2 regions of the Streptomyces sp. NBC_00353 genome follow, and region 2 is predicted to be linked to the other one. Evidence: riboswitches for the same ligand, from Rfam matches in the RefSeq annotation. Region 2 holds a riboswitch; the other holds the start of a gene.
What was found. Region 2 has a riboswitch for S-adenosylmethionine ahead of OHA88_RS32410 (aminotransferase class V-fold PLP-dependent enzyme). Riboswitches for the same ligand answer to the same signal wherever they lie in the genome.

Region 1 (10,693 bases), 2.3 Mb from region 2:
GTCCGGGGCGGAGCCCCGGGTCCCGGGAAGGGGCGGGGCAGGGGAACGGGCCTGCCGCAGGTGCAGCCGTAGCCGCGCTCCGTCGCCCCCGATAGGCTCGCCCCATGGGCAGCAACCCAGAGCGATCCCTCCCCACCCCCACCACGCCGGCCGGCCGTGAAGGCCTTGCCGCCCTCCTGGCCCGTCCCGACCGTGCCGTGGTCGCCCTCGACTTCGACGGCACCCTCGCCGACATAGTCCCGGACCCGGAGCAGGCCCGCGCCCACCCCGGCGCCGTCCCGGCCATCGCCGCGCTCGCCCCGAAGGTCGCCTCCGTCGCCGTGATCACCGGCCGCCCGGCCGGCGTCGCGGTCCGGCACGGCGGCTTCGCGGGCGTCCCGGGCCTCGACCACCTCGTCGTGCTCGGCCACTACGGCGCCGAACGCTGGGACGCCGTGTCCGGCACCGTCCACGCCCCCGCCCCGCATCCCGGTGTGGCGGCGGTCCGTGCCGAACTCCCGGGCGTTCTGCACCGGTTCGACTCCTGGCACGGCACATGGATCGAGGAGAAGGGGCAGGCGCTCGCCGTCCACACGCGCCGCGCCGCCGACCCGCAGGGCGCATTCGACGCGCTGCGCGGCCCGCTGGGCGAGCTCGCGGCCCTGCACGGACTGATCGTCGAGCCGGGGCGCCTCGTCCTGGAACTGCGCCCGCCCGGCATGGACAAGGGCGTGGCGCTCGCGAAGTACGTACGGGAGACGGACGCCGAGTCCGTCCTGTACGCCGGGGACGACCTGGGCGACCTCGCCGCGTACGCCGCGGTGGAGAAGCTCCGCACGGAGGGCCCCGACGGCATCCCCGGTCTGCTGGTGTGCAGCGGAAGCGCGGAAGTGCCGGAACTGGCCGAGCGGGCGGACCTGTTGCTGCCGGGTCCGGCGGCCGTGGTCGACTTCCTCGCGGCCCTCGCCCGGCGCCTCTGAACGATCGCCGCCGAACGGTCAGTCCCGCCGCAACGCCTCCAACTGCTCCAGGAACCACCGCTGCGGCGGCAGCGCAGTCGCCGCGGCAGCCAGCCGCTTCGACCGCTCCGCCCGCTCCCCGTCCGGCATCGTCAGCGCCTCGTGCAGCGCGGCGGCCGTCGCCGACACGTCGTACGGGTTCACCACGATCGCGTCCGCGCCCAGCTCCTCGTACGCCCCCGCCTCCCGCGACAGCACCAGCGCGCAGCCCTGGTCGGAGACCACCGGGACCTCCTTCGCGACCAGGTTCATGCCGTCGCGGATCGGGTTGACGAGCGCCACGTCCGCCAGCCGGTACGCCCCCAGCGAGCGCGCGAAGTCGTCGTTCACATGCAGCAGGACCGGGGTCCAATCGGGTGTTCCGTACGCCTCGTTGATGTCGTCCGCCAGCCGCTGCACCTCGGCCGTGTACTCCCGGTACACCGCCAGGTCCTGCCGCGACGGGTACGCGAACGCGACATGCACCACCCGCTCGCGCCACTGCGGGCGGGTGTTCAGCAGCTCCCGGTACGCCAGCAGCCCGCGCACGATGTTCTTGGACAGTTCCGTACGGTCGACCCGCACGATCGTCTTCCGGCCGGTGCCGCCCACCTGCTCCCGCAGGATCGCCATGCGTTCGTCCACGTCCGGCTGGTGCGCGCGACGGCGCAGGAAGTCCGCGTCCGCGCCGAGGCCGTGCACGCCGATCCTCGTCCGGCCGGTGCCGCCCAGGACCTCCGTGCAGCAGGCGGTGAACGCGTCCGCCCATCGCCGGGTCAGGAACGCCGTCCGGTCCGCGCCGAGCATGCCGCGCAGCAGCTGCTCCGCGATGTCGTCGGGCAGCAGGCGGAAGTAGTCGACCGGGGCCCACGGGGTGTGCGAGAAGTGGCCGATCCGCAGGTCGGGGCGGAGGTCGCGGAGCATGCCGGGGACCAGGGCCAGGTGGTAGTCCTGCACCAGCACCGCCGCGCCCTCGCCCGCCTCCTCGGCGAGCGCCTGTGCGAAGGCCAGGTTGTACGCCTCGAACGACGCCCACTGCCGGCGGAACTCCACGTCGAAGACGGGATCCAGCGGCGTCTGGTACAGCATGTGGTGGACGAACCAGAGCACCGAGTTCGCGATGCCGTTGTACGCGTCGGCGTGCACATCGGCGTCGATGTCGAGCATCCGTACGCCCGGCTCGGCGATCCCGCGCCGGACCGCCTCCCGGTCCCCGTCGCCGAGCGCCGCGCAGACCCACAGCTTGTCCTCGACGGCGCTCAGCCCGGAGACGAGTCCGCCGCCGCCCCGTTTGGCGCTGATCGAGCCGTCCTCGCTCAGTGCGTACGAGACCGGGCCGCGGTTGGAGGCGACGAGTACCTGGGCGGCAGATGTGATCACGTGCTCGGAGACCATGTTGCGGAATCTAGCCCGATCGCGAACCGCCCAAACGTGCGAAGTCAGGCCACCTCAGGCGGCGCGGCGCGAAACGTACTCCCTGATCTCCTGCATCGGCGGTCGTTCCTCCGTGTCCACGGCGTGCGTGCGTGGTACGAAGCCGGTCTCGCCCCGTTCGAACTGGGTGAGGGACGGTCGTACCAAGTGGCCGCGGGAGAGGCGCAGTTGTGCCGTCCGGTAGATCGCCGCCGCCATCCGGCCCAGCGCCTGCCCGTCCTGGTGGCGGTGTTTCCTGACCCCTACATCGACCTGTGCCAGCGCGTCCAGTCCCACGGTGTGCAGCGCATCCACGAGCAGGCCGAGTTCCACTCCGTAACCGACCGGGAACGGCAGCCGCTCCAGCAGCGAGCGCCGCACCGCGTACTCGCCGCCCAGCGGCTGGACGAAGCCGGCCAGCTGCGGCCAGTGCAGATTGAGCAGCGGGCGGGCCACCAGTTCCGTGACGCGACCGCCCTGGCCCGCTGTGTCTCCGAGCGGGCGGTCGTACATCGCCTTCACGAACTGCACCTCGGGATCGGTGAGCAGCGGGCCGATGATGCCGGAGACGAAATCCGCGGAGAAGTCCTTCAGGTCGGCGTCTATGAAGCAGACGATGTCACCGTCGGTGACCAGGAGTGATCGCCAGAGGACCTCGCCCTTGCCGGGCAGCGCGGGTATCCGGGGGAGTATGTCGTCACGGTGCACCACCCGGGCGCCCGCCTTCCGGGCGACCTCCGCGGTGGCGTCCGTCGACCCGGAGTCGATCACCAGCAGCTCGTCGACCAGCTGGACCTTCTCCATGAGCTCGACCCGGATCGTCTCGACGATCGCGCCGACCGTCGCCTCCTCGTTCAGGGCGGGCAGCACGACGCTCACACTCCCGCGCCGCGGATCCCTGGCCCTGGCGGCGACGAGCCGGTCCAGCGGACGGTCGGCGGCCGACCAGGAACGTCTGGTCAGCCAGCGTTCGACCTCTTCCAGCACGGTCGATACTCCCTGTATGTGATCCATCTCGCGGTTCGGACGGCTATCTCAACCGTCCGATGCTTCGGTTACAGTCTTGAACAACGCGGATGACCCTTGCATGCCGGGGTCCTCCGCCGATAAACGCCTGGATCGATGATCCAGTGCCACAGCGCTCATCCAGAGGGACTGAGGGAACGGCCCGTTGAAGTCCCGGCAACCCTCCTGCCGACCGCGAGGTCAGGTGGGGAAGGTGCCAATTCCGTCTCGTGGCGAAATGCGTCGCGAGGAAGATGAGGAGAAAGGGCCTCGCCATCATGGCTACGCAGACCGTTGCAGTGAGCACTAATTCTTCCGCCGAAGCTGTCGACCTCGGTCCCGCCGCGGCACTTTCCTGCCGCGAGTGCGGAGAGCGTTTCGAGCTCGGTCCCATTTTCGCCTGCGCGACCTGTTTCGGGCCGCTCGAAGTGGCGTACGACCTGCCGAGCGGCTCCCCGGACGAGCTGAAGAAGCGCATCGAGGCCGGGCCGAACAACATCTGGCGTTACGCGCCGCTGCTGCCGGTCCCCGCCGATGTCGCGGACAAGCCCAACATCAACCCCGGCTTCACCAAGCTGGTCAAGGCCGACAACCTCGCCCGCGAACTGGGCGTCACCGGCGGCCTGTACGTCAAGGACGACTCCGGCAACCCGACGCACTCCTTCAAGGACCGCGTCGTCGCGATCGCCGTCGAGGCCGCCCGCGCCTTCGGTTTCACCACTCTCTCCTGCTCCTCCACCGGCAACCTCGCCGGCGCCGTGGGCGCGGCCGCCGCCCGGGCCGGCCTGCGGTCCTGCGTGTTCATTCCGCACGACCTGGAGCAGGGCAAGGTCGTCATGGCCGCGGTGTACGGCGGTGAACTGGTCGGCATCGAGGGCAACTACGACGACGTCAACCGCTTCTGCTCGGAGCTCATCGGTGACCCGCTCGGCGAGGGCTGGGGCTTCGTCAACGTCAACCTGCGCCCGTACTACGGCGAGGGCTCCAAGACGCTCGCGTACGAGATCTGCGAACAGCTCGGCTGGCGGCTGCCCGACCAGCTCGTCATCCCGATCGCGTCCGGCTCGCAGCTCACGAAGATCGACAAGGGTCTGCAGGAGCTGATCAAGCTCGGTCTCGTCGAGGACAAGCCGTACAAGATCTTCGGCGCCCAGGCCGAGGGCTGCTCCCCGGTCTCCACCGCCTTCAAGGCCGGTCACGACGTCGTGCGCCCCCAGAAGCCGAACACGATCGCCAAGTCGCTGGCGATCGGCAACCCGGCCGACGGCCCGTACGTCCTGGACATCGCCCGCCGGACCGGCGGCGCCGTCGAGGACGTCGACGACGAGCAGGTCGTCGACGCGATCAAGCTGCTGGCGCGCACCGAGGGCATCTTCGCGGAGACGGCGGGCGGGGTGACGGTCGGCGTGACGAAGAAGCTGATCGAGGCCGGCCTGCTGGACCCGACGCTCACCACCGTCGTCCTCAACACCGGTGACGGTCTGAAGACGCTGGACGCGGTGGCCCCGACCACCGGTCCGACGGCGACCATCCGGCCCAGCCTCGACGCGTTCCGCGACGCCGGCCTGGCCCGCAGCTGATCCGACCACCGGGACGTCCACCCGTGACGTCCACCCGAGACGCAAGGAAGGCACCCACATGAGCGTCAAGGTCCGTATCCCCACCATCCTGCGCACCTACACGGGCGGTCAGGCCGAGGTCCCGGCCGAGGGCGCGACCCTCTCCCAGGTGATCGAGTCGCTGGAGCAGAACCACCCGGGCATCGCCGCGCGTGTCCTGGACGACCAGGGCAAGCTGCGCCGGTTCGTGAACGTGTACGTCAACGACGACGACGTGCGCTTCGAGGGCGGCCTGGAGGCGGCCACCCCGGACGGCGCCGGCATCTCGATCATCCCGGCCGTCGCGGGCGGCTGCTGACCTTCCGTCGCCCCGGCGCGGACTCTCCGTGGGCCCCGCGGCCGACTTCACAGCGTCACCGGAATTGCCCCCTCTGCGAGGTAAGCGGAGGGGGCAATTCTGCATGGTTAAGCGCGGTACAGTTGGGAAGTCCCCTCCGCTGCCCGTGCCGACCGCATATGAGAATGCGTCCGCCCGCGACAAGATGCAGCCAAAGTGTTCGAACTCCTTGCGCCATAAGTGGCCTTTGCCCGGCCCGAGTTGCCCTGGAATCGCATAAATTCCGCATATTCGGGCGTTCGGTGCTGCCCAGAATTCTCGTCCGATTGACCTGTTGCAGAGGGCAGTTGGGCAGATACATTCGGCCGCGGTCGACGCGTTCCGGCGCACGCACCCTCTCCTGTCGGAGGGTGAGTTCTGACCCGGGCCCGCGAAGTGCGGTCCTGTGCAAGGGCCAGTAATAGGGGAGTTAGGCATGGCTCAGGGCACCGTCAAGTGGTTCAACGCGGAGAAGGGGTACGGCTTCATCGCGGTCGACGGTGGTGCGGATGTTTTCGTCCACTACAGCGCGATCCAGATGGACGGGTACCGCACCCTCGAAGAGGGTCAGCGAGTTGAATTCGAGATCTCGCAGGGCCAGAAGGGGCCGCAGGCGGACATGGTCAAGCTCGCCGTCGGCTGAGCTCGGCGCGGTCGGCCAACGACACCACTCACGCATGAAGGGTCCGTACCCCCAGGGGGACGGGCCCTTCACGCGTGATGCCGACCGTCGCCCCGCGTGGCATGCCCGCGGCATCCCGCGCGCCGTCGCCCGGTCCGCACGTTGTCCACAACCGCCGGGGGCGCTTGCACTCGTGGGGGTCGAGTGCTAATCATTGCGTTAGCACTCTCCAGGTGAGAGTGACAGAACTTGGACCGGGCCGGTGAGGCCCGCAGGCTTGGTGGGGCAAGGAACCACCGGGCAGGCAGGCCGTCCGTCGCGGGCGCCACTCGGTCCGGAGAAATCCACCCCTGTCCGGGAGGACCACTTCACATGGCCAAGATCATCGCGTTCGACGAGGAGGCACGGCGCGGTCTCGAGCGCGGGATGAACCAGCTCGCCGACGCCGTCAAGGTCACCCTTGGCCCCAAGGGCCGCAACGTCGTCCTCGAGAAGAAGTGGGGCGCGCCCACGATCACCAACGATGGTGTTTCCATCGCCAAGGAGATCGAGCTCGAGGACCCGTACGAGAAGATCGGCGCAGAGCTGGTCAAGGAAGTCGCCAAGAAGACGGACGACGTCGCCGGCGACGGTACGACCACCGCCACCGTTCTCGCCCAGGCGCTCGTCCGTGAGGGCCTTCGCAACGTAGCCGCGGGTGCAAACCCGATGGCCCTCAAGCGGGGCATCGAGAAGGCCGTCGAGGCCGTCTCCGCCGCTCTGCTGGAGCAGGCCAAGGACGTGGAGACCAAGGAGCAGATCGCTTCGACGGCCTCCATCTCCGCCGCCGACACCCAGATCGGCGAGCTCATCGCCGAGGCGATGGACAAGGTCGGCAAGGAAGGCGTCATCACCGTCGAGGAGTCCCAGACCTTCGGTCTGGAGCTGGAGCTCACCGAGGGTATGCGCTTCGACAAGGGCTACATCTCGGCGTACTTCGCCACCGACATGGAGCGCATGGAGTCGTCCCTGGACGACCCGTACATCCTGATCGTCAACTCCAAGGTCAGCAACGTGAAGGACCTCCTTCCGCTGCTGGAGAAGGTCATGCAGTCCGGCAAGGCACTGCTGATCATCGCCGAGGACGTCGAGGGCGAGGCCCTGTCGACCCTGGTCGTCAACAAGATCCGTGGCACCTTCAAGTCCGTTGCCGTCAAGGCCCCGGGCTTCGGTGACCGCCGCAAGGCCATGCTCGGCGACATCGCCATCCTCACCGGTGGCACGGTCATCTCCGAGGAGGTCGGTCTCAAGCTCGAGAACGCCGGCCTGGACCTGCTGGGCCGCGCCCGCAAGGTCGTCATCACCAAGGACGAGACCACGATCGTCGACGGTGCCGGTGACAGCGACCAGGTTCAGGGTCGTGTCAACCAGATCCGTGCCGAGATCGAGAACTCCGACTCGGACTACGACCGCGAGAAGCTCCAGGAGCGCCTGGCGAAGCTGGCCGGCGGCGTGGCCGTCATCAAGGCCGGTGCCGCCACCGAGGTCGAGCTCAAGGAGCGCAAGCACCGCATCGAGGACGCCGTTCGCAACGCGAAGGCGGCCGTCGAGGAGGGCATCGTCGCCGGTGGTGGCGTGGCGCTGCTGCAGGCCTCCGCCGTCTTCGAGAAGCTGGAGCTCTCGGGTGACGAGGCGACCGGCGCCAACGCCGTCAAGCTGGCGCTGGAGGCCCCGCTCAAGCAGATCGCCGTCAACGGTGGTCTCGAGGGTGGCGTCGTCGTCGAGAAGGTGCGCAACCTGCCGATCGGTCACGGTCTGAACGCCGCGACCGGCGAGTACGTCGACATGATCGCCGAGGGCATTCTCGACCCGGCGAAGGTCACGCGCTCCGCTCTGCAGAACGCCGCGTCGATCGCCGCGCTGTTCCTGACCACCGAGGCCGTCATCGCCGACAAGCCGGAGAAGGCCTCTGCGGCCGCTCCGGGCGGCATGCCGGGCGGTGACATGGACTTCTGATCCTGACGGATCAGTAGTTTGGTCGCACATCGGCCCCCGGGACCTGTACTGGTCCCGGGGGCCGATGCCATGTCCGCGGCGGTGACGGCCGGTCAGCGGTCAGGAGAGCTTGCCGTCGTAGTCCGGGAGTTTGAACGTCCGCTCCGCGTGGCCGCCGACCAGGTCGCTGTCGTTGTTGCCGATGTTGGCGATGATCGTGTAGCCCCGGGCCTCGATCTCGGCGCGCTTGGCGGTCTTGTACGTGCTGACTTCGTCGAAGAGGTCGGGCAGGTCGCGGACATAGAGGCCGGTCACCGGGTAGCCGACCGCGGTGAGGTTGTGCTGCGTCAGCGAGGCGATGATGCCCGGGCGGGCGGTGACGAAGAAGATGGCGACGCCTTGGGAGTCGGCGTACCGGACCAGATCGCGGACCTTGGCGATCGCGGGGGTCGGGAACGTCCAGAAGTAGTGGAAGTCCGTCTCCAGCGACGAGTTGTCGATGTCGAGGACGATCGCCGGTTTCTGGCCCGCGGGGGTCTGTGCGATGCGCTGTTGGATGTAGGGGCGGGCCACGTCGATGACCGCGGCGACATCGCGCTGCCAGGTGGCGTAGTCGATGCCCAGGATGGCGGCATTGCCGCCGGGGGCCCAGGACGCGGTGGTGGCCCCGGCGGTGGGCGACGACACGGGGGCGGCCTGGGCGGCCGTGGCGGGCGCGACGAGGGCGAGAACGGCGGCCGCGGCGGCGACGCCCGCCGTACGGGCGGACCGGGTACGGCTTCGGCTCATGAGGGTGCCTCCTGTGTCGAGGTTGACATGCACGCGCCCAACCCTCGATGAGGCCGAGTCTCATGTCTACTGGCCGGTAGGAAACTTTTCATGGACGCACCATGAAATGGACGCACCAACGCCCCAACTCTCCTGCCGGCCCTCCAGGTTGTGAGCTCAGTGGCGGCGGCGGGGTTGCCTGCGCAAAGGTGCAGGCGCTCGCCGGATGGGGCGGGCCGGAGAGGCGTAGAACGACGCGTCCAGGGCCATGTGGCATTCCTCACAGCGAAAGTGCAGGCGGCGAAAGCAACTACACCCTTTCGTCTCTTCTGTCTCTCCCGGTGTTGTGGTGTTGATCGGAACGGGTGAAAAACTCGTGACGGTCGATCGTTGCCTCGGGCATACGATCGCCTCAAGTCGCATTGCGTGTCCCATTCCGCTGCGACCCCTTCTTCTCTTTCTCGGACTCCGAAGGGCTCTTGTGAAGATTCGCCGGATTCTTGCCACAGCTGTTGCCGCCGCAGTGACCACGCCTGTCCTCCTGCTGTCGGTCACCCCCGCGTTCGCCGACGACAAGCCGGCAGCGCAGACGCAGGAGAAGCCGTCCATCGCGGAGCTGGAAAAGGCCGCCGCCGCAGCGCAGGAGGCGTACGACGACGCCGTAGAGGCCCAGAGTGCCGCCTACGCGGCTCTGGAAGCGGTCCTGTCCGACACCGCTCCCCTGGCCGTGGCAGCCAAGGCCGCCGAGGCCGCGGCGGCCGACGCCGCCACCGCGAAGACCGACGCCGACCAGGCGGTCGTCGACGCCAAGGCGGCGGTCGACGCCCTCCCGGAGACAGCCACCGAGGAGGAGAAGACCGCGGCGGCGACGACTCTCACCGAGGCGGAAGCCGCCGCCGCAGCCGCTGCCGATGCCAAGACCGCCGCCGATGCCAAGGTCGTGGAAGCCCTGGACGCGCGTGACGACGAGCGGGTCGCCGCAACCCGGAAGCTGGACCAGGCGCAGAAGGCCACCGAGGCGGCGCTCGCTGACAAGACCGCCGCCGACGAGGCGCTGGCCAAGGCGAAGGAGGAGGCGGGCGAGGGCGGCGAGGACTGCGTCCCCGAGGCCAAGCTCACCACGGTCGTCACGGGTCTGCCGTCCACAGTCGTCGCCGGTACGAAGGTCACCTTCAATCTCCGGGTGACCAACGGCACCGACAAGACGATGGACGAGGTACTTCCGTTCGCCTACGTCCACGCGACCGACAAGAGCGGGCTCAAGGACATCGACGACCTGGTGCACCTGCAGTGGTCGTCCGCCTCGTCCTCGACGTGGAAGACCGTCGACAACGAGCACTACATGGACGCCGTCAGCCCGCTGAAGGCAGGCGCCCACGCCGACGTCAAGATGCGCCTCACCGTCGACGCCTCGGCCCCCGCGGGCAACGGCGTCACCTTCGTCGCCGGTGACTACTTCAACGACAACGGAACCTGCGGCGGGAACCCGGACCTCGAGGGCTACGAGTTCCTGATCGCCGCCGCGGGCAGCAAGCCCGGCAAGGTCGACGACGCCAAGCCGAGCACGACCGAGCCGAACACTTCGGACGTCGAGCCGCAGGGCGGTGCGTCGGCCAGCCCCGTGAACGGCAGCCTCGCCGCCACGGGCTCGTCCTCCGCGACGTCGCAGCTCGCCCTCGCGAGCGGCGCGGCCCTGGCGATCGGCGCGGGCGCGGTGTTTGTCGTACGCCGTCGCAAGGCCGGCTCCCACGCCTGACGCATGAGGCGGGGTGCCGACCAGGCACCCCGGCCCACGCGTTGACCGTCCAGCGGGCCCGACACCGAGCGGTGTCGGGCCCGCTGCGGTGACACGGCCGCCCCGGCGCGCAGCCACCTGCAGACCGTCGCCTGCGGGCCCGGAGTCCGGAGTCGCGGCCTCAGCGTCACGTGATTACGCCCTGCCTGTTGGGGCGGGGGACCATTGCGGCCCGCACCTCGGCCATCCGGTCGCGGACCCCGT
Region 2 (10,693 bases):
GCCAGGCGGCAGAGAGGGCGGGCACCGCGCGGTCCTCGGTGTCCGCGATCCGGCGCAGCTCCTCCTGCGTGCGGCCCACTCCGAGGACGAGGCTGTGCGCGCCGTGTACGACCCGCACGTCGCCCTGCTGCCAGAGCTGCCGGCCGCTGTCCTTCCCGGCCCGGTCAGCCGCTATGTACCAGCGGCCGTCCGCCCCGTGCCGTTCCAGGTCCAGGACACGGTCGACGGTGACCGGAGCGCTGTCGTAGCCCGCGATCCGGTACCGCAGTTCGACGTCGGCGGTGGCCTTGTCGGTGCCTTGCTCGCGCACATCGGTCACTGAGTACGTCCACGAGCTCAGGGGCACGTCGGCGAGGTTGGCCAGTTCACGGCGCTGGGCCGTCCGCAGCCCGGTGGCCCCGGGGGCGACCGTGGCCGCATAGGCGTCCGGGTCGTGGTCCAGGACGGCGGCGGCTCGGCGGTCCAGGGTGGCGCGGACGTCGCGGACCGTGGTGTCGGGGGAGGTGGCGGCGGGGGCCGTGCAGGCGGCCGCGAGCAGCAGGACGGCGAGTGCCGCGCCTGTCGCCCGCCACCGTCCGTCACGTCCCCGGCCTGCCGTACGCCCCTGATCAGCCACCCGGTCGAGGGTACGGGTCAGATGCGGGTGACCGACGAGACGGGCATCATGCCGACCGGGTCGTAGCGGACCGGGGCACCCGGGTACGGGGCGTGGATCACCTGGCCGTTGCCGACGTACATCCCGATGTGACTGGCGTCCGCCCGGTAGGCGACCAGGTCGCCCGGCCGGGCCATGGAGAGCGGCACCATGCGTCCGGCGTACCGCTGGGCCTGGGAGGTGCGCGGCAGGCTGACACCGGCCTGCGCGTACGCCCACTGCATCAGCCCGGAGCAGTCGAACCCCGCAGGCCCGTTGGCACCCCAGATGTACGGGCGCCCGACGGCGTGCCGGGCCGCCAGCACGGCGGCCGCCGCCCGGGACGAACCCGGCGGCAGATCGATCATGCCCGGGAACACGTCGTCGCGGCCGGTGCGCGAGGTCCTTTCGAAGGCCGCCCGGTCCGCGCCCGGCAGGGAGCTCAGCAACTGCCGGGCCCGCTCGAGCTTCTGCTCGACGGTCCGTTTGTGGCGGGCGGCGGCGGCCCGGTTGCGCTCCAGACCGGCCAGCGAGCGGGCCGCCTCCGCACGGGCCTGTGCGAGCCCGCGCCGGGCTCTCTGGAGCTTCTGCAGAGTGCCGGCCCGCCGGACGTTCAGCCGGTCGAGGGTGGCCGCCCGGTCGAGGTAGCTGTCCGGGTCCGAAGAGAGCAGCAGGGCGAGCGAGGGGTCGATGGAGCCTGCGCGGTACTGCGCGGCGGCGGCCGAACCGACCGCGGTGCGGAGCCGGTTGATCTGCTCCTGGTCGCGGGCCGCCCGCTCCTGGGCCCTGATCACCTCGCCCCGCAGCCGCTCGGCGTCCTCCCCGGCCTTGTTGAACTGCTCGGTGGCCCGCTCGGCCTCGCCGTACAACCGGTCGACCTCGGCCTTCGCGGCCCGGGGCGTGTCCTGGGGTTCGGCGTTCGCGGTGGCCGCCCCGAGTGCGGCGGCAGCGGTCGCCGCCGACAGGACTGTGATCCGGACGCTCCGGTTGACGCCGGGCTGTGTGGAACGGCGATGGGACACCACAGGACGCCGCACTCCCTTCCGCTGTACGCAGAGGTGCACAGCCCCCTGCCGCCCGGGGCGGGCGGACCGACGGACGGGAGCTGCACAGCAGGCAGACAGTAGCCGCGCGACTACGGAGCGCCCAACGGCCTCGCCGATCGGGTGAGGGGTACGAAAGCCGCCGCCCCGCCGGTGACCTGTGGTCTCCGGCGGGGCGGGCAGTCGGTCGGGGCGTGGGAATTCGCCCGTTCGGGCGTCGTCAGATGCGCACGCCGACCTGGAAGCTGCCGATGGTGTTCATCGACTCGTAGCGGACCACCGCGCCCGGCTTCGGGGCGTGCAGGACGGTGTTGTTGCCCGCGTACAGGCCCACGTGCGCCGTGTTGTTGAAGAAGACCAGGTCGCCCGGCTTGAGGGCGCTGCGGCCTATCTGGGTTCCCTGGTTGATCTGGGTGTACGTGGTGCGGGTGATCGCGGCGCCGGCCTGGGCATAGGCCCACTGGGTGAGGCCCGAGCAGTCGTAGGAGCTGGGGCCGGTACCGCCGGAGACGTACGGCTTGTTGAGCTGGGTGGCGGCGGCCCGGAGGGCGGCGGCGCCGAGGGCGGAGGCGGGGACCTCGTTGCCCAGATCGACCCGGCTGCCCGCGTCGCGGCTGGCGCGCAGGTCGTCCTGGCGCATCTTCTCGCGCTCGGCGGCGGTCAGGGTGTTGAGCAGACTCCGCGCCTCGGCGAGCTTGCCCTGGAACTTCTTCTTGTTCTCACCGAGCGTCTTGCGGACGTCCGCGAGGTCGGCCAGCTTGTCCTGGGCCTCCTTGCGCTGCTGCGCGAGGGAGCGCTGCTTCTCCTGGATCTTCTCCAGGGACTCGGTCTGCTTGGCCGTCAACTGGTCGAGGGCCGAAGCCTCGTCGAGGAAGCTGTCCGGGTCGGAGGCGAGGAAGAGCTGCACGGACGGGTCGATGCCACCGGAGCGGTACTGCGCGGCGGCGAGCGAACCGAGGCCGCCGCGGAGCGTGTTCAGCTCCTGCTGACCGCGGGCCACCTTGTCCTGCAGCGCACCGATCTGCTTCTCGAGCTTCTCCTGCTGCTCCTTGGCCCCGCTGTACTTCTCGGTGGCCGTCTCCGCCTCGTGGTAGAGCTTGTCGACCTTCGCCTTGACCTCGCTCTTGGTCGGCTTGGGGTCGGCGTGGGCGGCCTGGGAGGTCAGGGCAACGGCCGCGGCGGCGGTCGCGGTGAGCACGGTCACGCGGGTGCGGCTCGGCTGCTTGGGACGACGGTGGGACGCCACGAAGGCGAGCTCCTTCTTCCTCGAGCCGCCTACCGGGTTGTGGGGGAGCGGATCCCCGGCTCCGTGCACGTCACGGACTCGGCGGTTCCTTCGCTGCCACCCCGGATGGGTGATCAACCGTGCGAAGGTTCGAAGCCCGACCTTAGTGACCATCTTGTGATCAGTTCAAATCCTCACAAGAAAAATCTCGCCCCAGAAGTCACTTCTTTACTCACATCACACCGCGTGTAGCTGCGGCTTGACGGTCCGTTCCAAATATTCCGGCAAGTCACCACAACTCTCACTAGACGCGCGAAAGCCGCTTCAGGAGCAAGACGGACGCAACGGGCCTGGCCCCCGCCTTCGCCACGCCGTCCGCCACCTCGCGGTCGGTGGAGACCACGACGACGGGCCTGCCCGGCGGTTCGGCGCGGGCCAGTTGACGGATGAGCTCGTCGGCGGTGACACCCGGCTTGCTGAAGAGCACCCGCACCCCGCGCGGCGGTGCGAGCAGTACCGGAGCGGCCAGTTCGGCCCCGTCGAAGACACAGGTCATCTCGGCGCCGGACTGCGCCGCGAGCACCGCGAGACCGCCCAGCAGCCGCAGCCGCTGCTTCTCCAGCGGCAGTTGCGGATAGCCGGTCTTGGTGACGTTGTAGCCGTCCACGATCAGATGCGCCTGCGGCAGTGCGAGCAGCTGGTCGAGCAGGGCCGGATCGGTGTCCGAAAGCGCCCTGGCGGCAATGTCCTTGGGCGACATCGCACCGGGTTCGACCGCGTCGACGCTGTCTGCGGGACGGATCGAGGAGGGCGGCAGGGCCAGTTCGCGGCGCAGCCCGCGGGCCGCGTCGAGCACCGTGTCGAGCAGCAGCCGCAGCCTCATGTCCTCGACCGAGCGGCCCTCCCTGGCAGCCCTGCGGCTCGCCTCGACGGACGCCTCCGCCTCTCCGAGCCGGGCCCGCAGCCGCCGGGTCTCGCTCTCGGCCGCGGAGATCCGGGCGGCCGCCTCGGTCCGTACGGTCTCGGTCTCGGCCTTGCCCCGGCGGACCGCGGCCTCACCGCGCTTGACCTCGTTCAGGGCGGAGCGCAGTTTGCGCTGCAGCCCGTCGGCTTCCTTGCGGGCCGCCTCAAGCTCACCGCGGAGCCGTTCGGTCTCGCTCCTGGTCTGGGTCCGGGCCTGGGCGAGTTCCTCGCGCAGCCGTTCCAGTTCGCGCCGGCCTTCCTCGTCGGCCCGTTCCGCGTCGGCCCGCTGGACCTCCTCGCCGGCTGCGGCGACCAGCTTCACCCAGCCGACCGGGCGCAGCACATAGGCTGCGGCGGCCACATCGACGGGGTCGGCGGCGGCGGGCGGCGACCCGGCCTCCACGGCCGCGGCCAGCTCGGGCTGGGACTCCCGGAGCCGTTCACCGATGCGCTGACGGAACAGAGTGTCGCTCTCCAGGGCGGCCGCCATCGCGTTCCCGGCGAACTTGGCGCGCCGGGTCGGGGTGAAGCGGGCGTACTGCCTCAGCTGGGCCGGGAGTTCGGTGACCGTGAGGCCACCGAACGCGTCCGAGACCAGCGCGACGACCCGCCGCCGTACGCCTTCGGGCAGCGGGCGGTCGAGCGCCTCGACGGCGTCGCCGGCTCCATCGGCCGGCTCGGCGCCGCTATCGGGCTGCTCCACGATCCGTCACCCCAAATGTCTGTCCGCACGGCCCCGTCAGGAGTCGGCACCCGGCCTGTCGACTAGTTCGATCTGGTCCACCGCGTTGCACCAACGACACCGGACCGACTCGATGGTCTCACTGACCACCTCGCGCTCTTCGACGGTCGCCTCTCCTGCGAGGTCGAGATGCACGTATTCGACAACCTTGGACGAGCGCGTGACATCGAAGCGCGTGAGATTCCCGCAGAGCGTGCAGCGCCAGCGGGTCCCGTCGGTCGGCTGGGGAACCGTCGTCATCGTTGCGTCCTCTTTCGTCGAGCGTCGTGCTGCTGCCTGCCAAGGATCTCGCGGTGCGCCGTCGAACTGCGGATGTCCTGCTGTAACCCTACGGCCTTGTGCATACCCATCGGCACGGCGAGGCGGTCTGCCCCGTTCCATCACCTTGCGTCATGCTCTGTTCATGATCGAGCGGCGGGCTGTGACGGGCGGACTGACCGGCAGGCTCCTGCGCGCCGCCACCGCGGGCGGTGCCCCGGTGACGTATGCCCTCATCGGCCTGTGCTGTGCCATCTTCCTGATCAGCCCGCTCTCCGGGTTCAACCCCACGTACGGCACCGCCGACACCCTGCTCGCCGCCCAGGCCGGGTATTTCGAGCGCTGGGGGGTGATCCCCACCGAACTGTGGGGCGGCTCCGCACACGCCCTGCTCACCCCGCTGACCGCACTCTTCGTGCACGGCAGCTGGCTGCATCTGCTCGGCAACATGCTCTTCCTGTACGTCTTCGGGGCGATGGCCGAGGAACGGATGGGCCATGCCGAGTTCGCCTTCTTCTATCTCGGCTGCGGCTACCTCGCCCTGCTGGCGTACGCGGCGGCGCACGCCGACTCCGACCAGACCCTCGTCGGCGCCTCGGGGGCGATCTCCGCGGTGCTCGGGGCGTTCCTGTACCTGTTCCCCCGGGCCCGGGTCACCAGCCTCTTCCCGTTCCTGCTCTTCCTGCCACTGCGCTTTCCCGCCTGGATCGTGCTGATCTTCTGGTTCGTCCTGCAGTGGATGGCGGCGCAGGGTGCGGGCAGCGGTCCGGGGGTGGCCTATCTCGCCCATGTGGTCGGCTTCGCCACCGGCTTCCTCTACGCCTGGGGGCGTTACCGCCGTGGGGCTAGAGTGAAGACTCCAGCCACGGCCACCGAGGGAGAAAGCCAGCCGTGATCACCGCGATCGTGCTCATCAAAACCAGCGTGGACCGGATTCCCGAGATCGCCGAGTCCATCGCGGCGCTGGACAGCGTCAGCGAGGTCTTCTCGGTCACCGGTACGTACGACCTGATCGCCATGGTCCGGGTGGCCAAGCACGACGATCTGGCGGACGTCATCCCCGGTCGCATCAGCAAGATCCCGGGCGTCGAGGGCACCGACACTCATGTCGCGTTCCGTACGTACTCGCAGCACGACCTGGAAGCCGCCTTCGCCATCGGTCTCGACGCGTAGATACGCCTCATTACGGCGTAATACTTCGGCCGGGGACGGGCAGCTGCCCGTCCCCGGCCGAAGTATTACGGCCTCGGTTCCCGGCCGGTCAGACCTGCGCCGTGCCCCGGTCCGGGACGCAGCGGCCGTCCTCGGTGCGGTACTTCCACTGGGCCCCCTCGCTCACCAGCTCCTTGACCGCGCGGACGAAGCGCTCGATGTGCTCGTCCGGCGTACCGGCGCCGAAGCTGACCCGGATCGCGTTCAGCGAGCGCTCGCCCGGCTCGGCCTCCGGCGCGCCGCACTCGCCCGGGTCCTGCGGGTCGCTGCCGAGCAGGGTGCGCACCAGCGGGTGGGCGCAGAAGAGTCCGTCGCGCACCCCGATGCCGTATTCGGCGGAGAGCGCCGCGGCGAAGTGCGAGCTGTTCCAGCCCTCCACCACGAAGGAGATGACGCCGACCCGCGGGGCGTCGTCGCCGAACAGCGACAGCACCTTGACCTGGGGGACCTCGGCAAGGCCTTCGCGGACCCGGGTGACGAGCTGCTGCTCACGGGCGACGAGGCGGTCGAAGCCGGCCTCGGTGAGCGCCTTGCAGGCGGAGGCGATGGAGTAGACACCGATGACGTTGGGCGAACCGGCCTCGTGCCGGGCGGCGGTGGAATGCCACTCCACGTCCACACCGCCGTCGGTACGCCGGGCGACCTTACGGGAGGCGCCGCCGCCGGCCAGGTACGGCTCGGCGTCCTGCAGCCAGTCGGCGCGGCCCGCGAGGACACCGGAGCCGAACGGCGCGTACAGCTTGTGTCCGGAGAAGGCGACCCAGTCGACGTCGAGCTCGTCGATGTCGACCGGGTGGTGCGGCGCGAGCTGTGCGGCGTCCAGCACGATCCGGGCGCCGTGCGCGTGGGCGGCGGCGGCCAGCTCCTTCACCGGCCACAGCTCACCGGTGACGTTCGAGGCGCCGGTGACGCAGACCAGCGCGGGGCCGTAGGGGTCACGGTCGGCGAGCGCCCGCTCCAGCGTCTCGACGGCCTGCGCCGGGGTGCGGGGAGCGTTGAGGTAGGTGACACGGGCATCGCGCCACGGCAGCAGCGAGGCATGGTGCTCGGTCTCGTACACGAAGACCTGGCAGTCGGCGGGGACCACCGCGGCCAGCAGGTTCAGCGAGTCCGTCGTCGACCGGGTGAAGATCACCTGGTCGTCGGCGCGGCAGCCGAGGAACTCCGCAACTGCCTTGCGGCTGTTCTCGAAGAGGTCCGTGGAGAGCTGCGAGAGGTAGCCGGCGCCGCGGTGGACGCTGCCGTAGTACGGGGCGTACGCGGCGACGTCGTCCCACACCCGCTGCAGGGCCGGGGCACTGGCCGCGTAGTCCAGGGCGGCATAGGTGACTTCTCCGCCGGTAACGAGCGGAACGGTAACATCCTTGCCGAGAACAGGCAGCGGGGAACAAATGGACCGGTCGGCGGCAGCGGTGACAACAGACATGGCGAACTCCCGTACAAGGCAGGCGAATTCACTGCGCCGGCAGGTACGCGGCAGCGCAGGAGGAAGGAAAAGGGGGTGCGGAGAGGGGCCGGACCGGGCCCTATCGCATTCGCTTGCTCACAAGAGGCTCCTTGAGGACCAGGACCCCAGGGATGTGACATTCACAGATGTCGAGGGGTCCGCGCTTGCCGTAGACCTCGCTGCCTACGGCCTGGTCTTCACCCGGGGCACCCCGCCACGGACGGAGGGTTGCCGGACAGCGGGCCGGGGCCGTAGTCGCTGTCACTCATGACCTGCCCAGAATCTTGCCATACGTGCGTCGACGCGCAAGGCGCAGTCCAAGATCTGGACTGCGCCCCGTTCCGCGTTTCCCGTTCGGTCAGGCGTTGCTGACCGTCACCCAGCGCTCCAGCGCCGCCCGGGCCGCACCCGAGTCGACGGACTCGGCGGCCTTGGCGATCCCGGCGGCGAGCTGCTCGTTCAGCGTGCCCTCACCCGGGTCCAGCGCCACCAGCGCCGCCGCCGAGTTGAGCAGCACCGCTTCACGTACCGGGCCGGTCTCACCGGCCAGCAGCCGGCGGGCCACATCGGCGTTGTACGAGGCGTCGGCGCCGCGCAGCGCCTCGACGGGGACCAACTGGAGGCCGACGTCGCGCGGGTCGAAGGCCTCCTCGCGCACCTCGCCGTCCCTGACCACCCAGATCCGGGAGGTCGCCGTGGTCGTCAGCTCGTCCAGACCGTCGTCGCCGCGGAAGACCAGCGCCGAGTTGCCGCGCGCCGCGAGCACGCCCGCGACGATGGGGGCCATCTTCAGATCGGCGACACCGATGGCCTGGGAGCGCACCTGGGCCGGGTTGGTGAGCGGACCGAGGATGTTGAACGTGGTCTGCGCGCCGAGTTCCTTGCGGGCCCGCGCCGCGTACCGCAGGGCGGGGTGGAACTTCACCGCGAAGCAGAAGGTGATACCCGCCTCCTCGGCCACCTCGACGACGCGCTGCGGGGCCAGCTCCAGATTGACGCCGAGCTTCTCCAGGACGTCGGAGGCGCCACTGGCCGAGGAGGAGGCGCGGTTGCCGTGCTTGACGACCTTGGCTCCGGTGCCCGCGACGACGATCGCGGACATCGTGGAGATGTTGACCGTCTTGGCGAGGTCGCCGCCGGTGCCGACGATGTCGACCGTGCGACCCGGCACCTGGATCGTGGTGGCGTGCTCGTACATGGCGCGGACGAGTCCGGTGACCTCGTCGACGGTCTCGCCCTTGGCGCGCAGGGCGACGGCGAAACCGGCGATCTGCACGTCGGTCGCCTCGCCGCTCATGATGTTGTCCATCGCCCACGCGGTGTCGTCGGCGGTCAGGTCCTGGCCGCGCAGCAGAGCGTTCAGTACGCCGGGCCAGGAACGAGCCGCCACGCTGTCGCCGCCGACCGGGGTCACAACGTTCATGGTCCGCTCCTGGGGGTCCACAGCCGATAAGGGTATGGACCCCACCCTATCGAGCGCCCGGGACAGCAAAGAGCCCCGTCCATCGAATGGACGGGGCTCCCGCTGTGGCGATCAGTTAAGGCGATCAGTGGTGGCCGTGGCCGCTGGTGATCTCCTTGTACTCCTCTGCGGTGGGCTTGGCGATCTGGTTGTGCTCGCCGAAGTAGCCCTTGCTGAGCTTGGCCCGCATCCTCTGCAGCGCCGGCACCTTGCGCTCGACACCGTTCTCGTCGACCGTCGGGCCGATCTCGACCGGCTTGTACTGCTCGTGCGCGGTGAGCGTGTGCAGCTGCGCGGGGCCGAGCGGCTCGTGGACCTCGACGAACTCACCGTGCGGCAGGCGCTTGATGAGACCGGACTCGCGTCCGTGCAGCACCTTCTCCCTGTCGCGGCGCTGAAGGCCGAGGCAGATCCGCTTCGTGACGAGGAACGCCAGGACCGGTCCCACGAAGATGAAGATCCGGACGAACCACGAGATGGAGTTCAGCGAGAGATCGAAGTGCGTGGCCCAGAGGTCGTTACCACCGCCGATGAAGACGATGATGTACTCCGTGATCCAGGCGACGCCGAAGGCCGTCCGGGTCGGGGCGTTGCGCGGGCGGTCCAGGATGTGGTGCTCGCGCTTGTCCCCGATGATCCAGGACTCGATGAACGGGTAGACCGCGATCACGGCCAGCACCAGGCCGAAGGCCATCAGCGGGATGAACACACCCAGGACGAGCGTGTGACCCCAGAGGTTGATCTCCCAGCCCGGCATCACTCGGATCAGCCCCTCGGCGAAGCCCATGTACCAGTCGGGCTGGGCGCCGGTGGACACCTGGTCCGGACGGTACGGACCGATGGCCCAGATCGGGTTGATCGAGGCGATCGCCGCGATGACCGCGATGACACCGAAGACCAGGAAGAAGAAGCCTCCGGCCTTCGCCATGTAGATCGGCAGCAGCGGCATACCGACGACGTTCTTGTTGGTGCGGCCGGGACCCGCGAACTGCGTGTGCTTGTGGAAGAACACCAGGATCAGGTGGCCGACCACGAGGCCGAGCATGATGCCCGGCAGCAGCAGGATGTGGATCGAGTAGAACCGGGCGACGAAGTCGCCGCCGGGGAACTCTCCGCCGAACAGGAACATCGAGATGTACGTGCCGACGATCGGCGTGGACAGGATCGCGCCCTGGGTGAAGCGGACACCCGTACCCGAGAGCAGGTCGTCCGGGAGCGAGTAGCCCGTGAAGCCGGTGAACATACCCAGCACGAACAGCAGGAAGCCGAACAGCCAGTTGATCTCACGCGGCTTGCGGAACGCACCCGTGAAGAAGACGCGCATCATGTGCACGAACATGGCCGCGAGGAAGATCAGCGCGGCCCAGTGGTGGATCTGGCGGACCAGCAGACCACCGCGGATGTCGAAGCTGATGTCCAGCGTCGAGGCGTAGGCCTCGGACATCCGGATGCCCTGCATCGGCTCGTAGGAGCCGTGATACACGACCTCGTTCATGCTCGGGTGGAAGAACAGCGTCAGATACACACCCGTGAGGATGATGATGATGAAGCTGTAGAGGGCGACTTCACCGAGCATGAAGGACCAGTGGTCCGGGAAGATCTTGCGCATGTTGGCCTTGGCCAGGGAGTAGATCCCGAGCCGGCCGTCCGCCCAGTCGGCCACCCGCTCGCCGGCGGGCGCCTTGCGCTTCGTGTCGGTCGCAGTAC

Region 1: it holds a riboswitch for S-adenosylmethionine, as region 2 does, so the genes downstream of both, thrC (threonine synthase) here and OHA88_RS32410 (aminotransferase class V-fold PLP-dependent enzyme) in region 2, are expected to answer to the same signal.

Annotation. Positions count from the first base shown of each region.
Region 1 covers NZ_CP107985.1:4,932,660-4,943,352, reverse strand. The annotation lists gene otsB (trehalose-phosphatase) at 105-959, shown strand; gene OHA88_RS22295 (alpha,alpha-trehalose-phosphate synthase (UDP-forming)) at 978-2,372, opposite strand; gene OHA88_RS22290 (glucosyl-3-phosphoglycerate synthase) at 2,427-3,377, opposite strand; SAM riboswitch class I at 3,530-3,656, shown strand; gene thrC (threonine synthase) at 3,674-4,975, shown strand; gene OHA88_RS22280 (MoaD/ThiS family protein) at 5,034-5,312, shown strand; gene OHA88_RS22275 (cold-shock protein) at 5,767-5,973, shown strand; gene groL (chaperonin GroEL) at 6,325-7,947, shown strand; gene OHA88_RS22265 (HAD family acid phosphatase) at 8,047-8,715, opposite strand; gene OHA88_RS22260 (LAETG motif-containing sortase-dependent surface protein) at 9,176-10,450, shown strand; gene OHA88_RS22255 (hypothetical protein) at 10,617-10,693, opposite strand, start outside.
Region 2 covers NZ_CP107985.1:7,193,621-7,204,313, reverse strand. The annotation lists gene OHA88_RS32445 (hypothetical protein) at 1-616, opposite strand, end outside; gene OHA88_RS32440 (C40 family peptidase) at 634-1,659, opposite strand; gene OHA88_RS32435 (C40 family peptidase) at 1,898-2,923, opposite strand; gene OHA88_RS32430 (NYN domain-containing protein) at 3,207-4,568, opposite strand; gene OHA88_RS32425 (hypothetical protein) at 4,605-4,847, opposite strand; gene OHA88_RS32420 (rhomboid family intramembrane serine protease) at 5,011-5,760, shown strand; gene OHA88_RS32415 (Lrp/AsnC family transcriptional regulator) at 5,757-6,038, shown strand; gene OHA88_RS32410 (aminotransferase class V-fold PLP-dependent enzyme) at 6,127-7,503, opposite strand; SAM riboswitch class IV at 7,680-7,797, opposite strand; gene trpD (anthranilate phosphoribosyltransferase) at 7,883-8,947, opposite strand; gene qcrB (cytochrome bc1 complex cytochrome b subunit) at 9,072-10,693, opposite strand, start outside.